DNA from 2 places in the Paenibacillus sp. 01L418 genome. Region 2 is predicted to be linked to the other one. Evidence: a T-box and tRNA genes for the amino acid it is inferred to sense, from the RefSeq annotation. Region 2 holds a T-box; the other holds one or more tRNA genes.
What was found. The T-box of region 2 lies ahead of tyrS (tyrosine--tRNA ligase). A T-box ahead of a tRNA ligase gene usually reads a tRNA of that ligase, here a tRNA-Tyr.
Positions count from the first base shown of each region.

Region 1: it has a tRNA-Tyr gene. The T-box ahead of tyrS (tyrosine--tRNA ligase) is inferred to sense a tRNA for this amino acid. The anticodon was not compared.

Region 1 is NZ_JBFTSN010000587.1:976-3,224, reverse strand. It holds partial or broken rRNA gene AC1DSE_RS33160 (23S ribosomal RNA) at 1-171, shown strand, start outside; tRNA gene AC1DSE_RS33155 (tRNA-Met) at 323-399, shown strand; tRNA gene AC1DSE_RS33150 (tRNA-Val) at 423-498, shown strand; tRNA gene AC1DSE_RS33145 (tRNA-Asp) at 534-610, shown strand; tRNA gene AC1DSE_RS33140 (tRNA-Phe) at 627-702, shown strand; tRNA gene AC1DSE_RS33135 (tRNA-Tyr) at 741-825, shown strand; tRNA gene AC1DSE_RS33130 (tRNA-Lys) at 841-916, shown strand; gene ssuE (NADPH-dependent FMN reductase) at 1,065-1,619, opposite strand; gene AC1DSE_RS33120 (glycosyltransferase family 4 protein) at 1,809-2,249, shown strand, end outside.
Region 2 is NZ_JBFTSN010000043.1:15,208-17,456, reverse strand. It holds gene tyrS (tyrosine--tRNA ligase) at 1-1,088, opposite strand, end outside; T-box leader at 1,146-1,450, opposite strand; gene AC1DSE_RS08790 (transglycosylase domain-containing protein) at 1,572-2,249, shown strand, end outside.

The DNA.
Region 1 (2,249 bases), on a different contig from region 2:
AGCCAAGTACGGACGGGATAAGCGCTGAAAGCATCTAAGCGTGAAGCCCCCCTCAAGATGAGATTTCCCAGTATGTAAGACCCCTTGAAGACGACGAGGTTGATAGGTTCGGGGTGGAAGCACAGCAATGTGTGTAGCTGACGAATACTAATCGGTCGAGGGCTTATCCTAAACACGTTTACTGTGACCCATACATCCAGTAGACAGCAGCATAAAGGCTTCAGCAAGCCTAATCTTTCGTATCCAGTTTTCAGGGCGTAATGTTCTGACTTTGCAAGCGTCCCCGAACGCTGCAATCGACAACTATTCGGGGGACAAGCGTGGCGGTGTAGCTCAGCTGGCTAGAGCGTACGGTTCATACCCGTGAGGTCGGGGGTTCGATCCCCTTCGCCGCTACCATTACCTTTTTTATCGTAACATCTGGAGGATTAGCTCAGCTGGGAGAGCATCTGCCTTACAAGCAGAGGGTCGGCGGTTCGATCCCGTCATCCTCCACCATATGTACTTATTCGGTTTTATGACCGGATCCACTTGGAGCTGTGGTGTAGTGGCCCAACATGCCTGCCTGTCACGCAGGAGACCGCGGGTTCGAATCCCGTCAGCTCCGCCATTTTTCTTTAAAGTAAGGCTCGGTAGCTCAGTCGGTAGAGCAGAGGACTGAAAATCCTCGTGTCGGCGGTTCGATTCCGTCCCGAGCCACCACTTTATTTTTCGTTACGACGAGAAATAAGTAATAGTATGGAGGATTAGTGAAGTGGCTAAACACGGCAGACTGTAAATCTGCTCTCTCTGAGTTCGGTGGTTCGAATCCATCATCCTCCACCATTTCTTTTACAGCAAGAGCCATTAGCTCAGTTGGTAGAGCACCTGACTTTTAATCAGGGTGTCGTAGGTTCGAATCCTACATGGCTCACCATTTTTTTTCTAAACAAACCTATACAACCGTAGATCTTAGGATCTGCGGTTTTTTTGTTTGATTATAATCGAAATAAAAAAGAGTTTGCCCATCAGTAAAGTGGACAAACTCTTTTTTTGCATAGTTAAAACCAGATAATGAATGAATCTTAGTTTTTACTCCGTAGATTCAATTCATAAGCAAGCTCGTTTACCGTTTCGTTTAGACGAAGTTTAAGTTCATCATTTAATTCAAATACTGGAGCTTCATTTGGCTCTTGTGAACGCTCGATTTGGGAATCAACGGCATACACTCCGCTAACATATAATTTCGCGCCCATGGATGCGAGTACCGGCTTGAGGGAATAGTCAATAGAGAGTAGATGAGCGATGGTGCCGCCGATAAACAGAGGAGCAATGATTTTACCATCAAGTCCTTTCTGCGGCAGTAGATCTAGAAACGTTTTTAGAACGCCTGTATAAGATGCTTTGTAAACTGGGCTTGCAATAATAACAGCATCTGCATTCTCGACAAGCTGATTGGCTTCTATAATAGCAGGGCTGCCAAAACGAGCGTGAATTAGATCTTCGGCTGGCAAAGAAACCACGGTTATGGTATCAACCGAAAGATGTTTTGTTATCAATTGTTGCTCTACGTACTGTGTTATGCCATTTAAACGAGATAAAGCATTTGGACTGCCTGAAATAATTACAATCTTGGACATGGGTGCACTCCTCTTTTTCAAATAAATAGTAGAAAATAAAATTACATTAATCCGATAAGTAAACTTTGAATAGATAGTACCATGGCAGATGTTATTTGGTCAAACAGGTTTGATTTGTTTCTTGTATTTTATCGATATAAGGGAACAATGTATACATATAGGAATGAAATAGAAAAAGGGGTAGTTGCAATGGTATACGGATTAGCGGTTTTAATTAGCTTCGCGATCGTATTTGCAAGCGTACCACCGCTTCGTGTATTTGCGCTGCGACTTGGTTTTGTCGATCGTCCTAATCAGAGAAAAATACATAACAAGCCGATCCCTCTCATGGGTGGCGCGGCTATTTTTGTTGGCTGCATCGTTACGATGTTTATTTTTATCGGGTTCACTCCGCTCACTTGGACCATAGTTACGGGTGGAACCGTGCTCGTAATTATTGGACTTCTTGATGATGCGTCAAAGGCAAAAGGGAAAGACTTTCCGATATGGCCGCGTGTCATCCTCTATATGGGTGCTGCGTCAATCCCAAGCTTATTTCATATCAAAATTGCGGGTATTACCAATCCGTTTACACATTTGTTTATTTCATTTCCCGATTGGGTATCGTGGCTGACAACGATGCTATGGGTT
Region 2 (2,249 bases):
ATAGTGAGCAGCTTCACGATGCGAATTTGGCCATCTTCCAATTGTTCCGCAGCAATCGATACCTCTTCGATATCATCAGGTAGCGCACGTTGTTGAAATACGGTAATAAAATGATTTTCTGACGCTTTCGCTGCCTCTTCGCCATGGTACATTCGTACAAATGTCGCTGCAAGCTGCATCTTCGCATCACGTGGATGTACAGATCCATCTGCCAGTCCAGCTTTCAATGCCGCAAGCTCCTCGTTGCTTAAATCGGTAGCAAGCTCGTAATATTTGAGCATAAGCTCATCGGGAATCGACATCGATTTGCCGTAGATTTGGTTTGGCTCTTCATCTATACCGATGTAATTGCCCAAGCTTTTGCTCATTTTATTTACGCCGTCCAACCCTTCGATCAAAGGAGTCGTAATTACAATTTGGCCTGGTTTATTATATTCCTTCTGCAAGGTTCTGCCCATTAACAGGTTAAATGTCTGATCCGTGCCTCCTAGCTCCACATCGGAATCAAGAGCTATGGAATCGTACCCCTGCATCAGCGGGTAGAAAAACTCATGAATGCTGATCGGCAAGCCGCTTGTGTACCGCTTTGTGAAATCATCACGCTCCATCATGCGTGCAACCGTTACTTTCCCGGCTAGATTTACAACATCCGCAAAGTTAAGCGGTGCAAGCCATTGCGAGTTGTAGTAGAGCTTTGTTTGCTGTGGATCTAATATTTTGTAAATTTGTTTTTGGTATGTTTCCGCATTCCGCTTCACATCTTCTTCCGTCAACTGCTTCCTCGTTTCCGATTTGCCCGTTGGATCACCAATTCTGCCTGTAAAATCACCGATAATCAGCTGAATCTGATGACCGAGTTCCTGAAATTGACGAAGCTTGTGAAGAACAACCGTATGGCCGATATGAATGTCTGGCGCTGAAGGATCAAGTCCTAGCTTTACATTTAATGGCTTTCCTGTTGCGACAGCATTCGCTATTTTATTTTTCAAATCATCCTCAGGTACAATCTCCACAACACCGCGGCGAATGACAGCCAGCTGACGCTCGACCTCACTTTTCTGCTCGCCACTTAAACTTTCCCACTTCACCATAGAACTTTTCCTCCTTTGTATGCGTCTATATAGACATAAAAAATCCTTCCAGCCCCAAGGGACGAGAAGGATTAGCTCGCGGTACCACCCTCGTTAGAGTACTCCTGCCTTTTTTCACATAAAAAAGAGGTACTCTCACTTCGTTGTTGATAACGGAGACGGGCTCCGAAGTGAACTACTACGGCTGATTCGACTGCCCCACAGGCTTTTTTGCCAAAATGTGCAGAGGATTGTCAGTATACGGTTCCTTCACTTAGCTCCAGGCGGTAATTCAACAAGCGGCGCATACCGGTTTCCACCACCCACCGGCTCTCTGAAAGTACGATTCGCTGTCTACTCATGCCCTTCAAAGCATTGATTAGATAAAACATTATTGAATTTATACCATAGCCATGCTGTGAAGTCAATGCAAGGAAAGAATGCGTTACTTTAGCGATTTATGTTATAATAGGTGTGCTATTTGGAGGAGGAGTCATAGAAATGCAAGAAGATCGTCAACCTGCGCCAAACAAAAGAAGCAAATGGCGTACATTTGGAATCGTAACTTTTATAACAGCTAAATGGATGGTATATTTCGGAATCTTCATCGGATTGCTTGCCGGTGGAGCAGTAACTGGTTATGTGGCCGCACTTGTGAAGGACGAAACCGTAAGACCTCGATCTGTTATTGTAGAGAAGATCGGCGAAAATGCCATCACTGGATTTGTTTACTTCAATGATGATTCACTTGTCGGACAGCTAAGAACGTCAGAGGACCGAATGATTATTACATATGATGATTTACCGCCGCAGGTTATTACTGCCGTACTTGGCATTGAGGACAATAACTTTTTGGAGCATCACGGCGTAGACATTAACGGCCTTGGACGTGCAGTAAAGCAAAAGCTTCTAAATGAAGATACGCAAACGGGCGGAAGTACGCTTACTCAGCAGCTTGCGCGACGTGTATTTCTAAGTTTGGACAAAACAGATAGCCGTAAAATTAAAGAAATATTTTTATCGCTGCGAATGGAACGTTATTTAACGAAAGAAGAAATTTTAGCAGCTTATTTGAATAAGGTTCCGTTCGGAAATGGTTCCAGCGGGTATAATTTGTTCGGCATTAAAGCAGCTGCCAAAGGGATATTTGATATTTCGGATCTAAACCAGCTGAATATC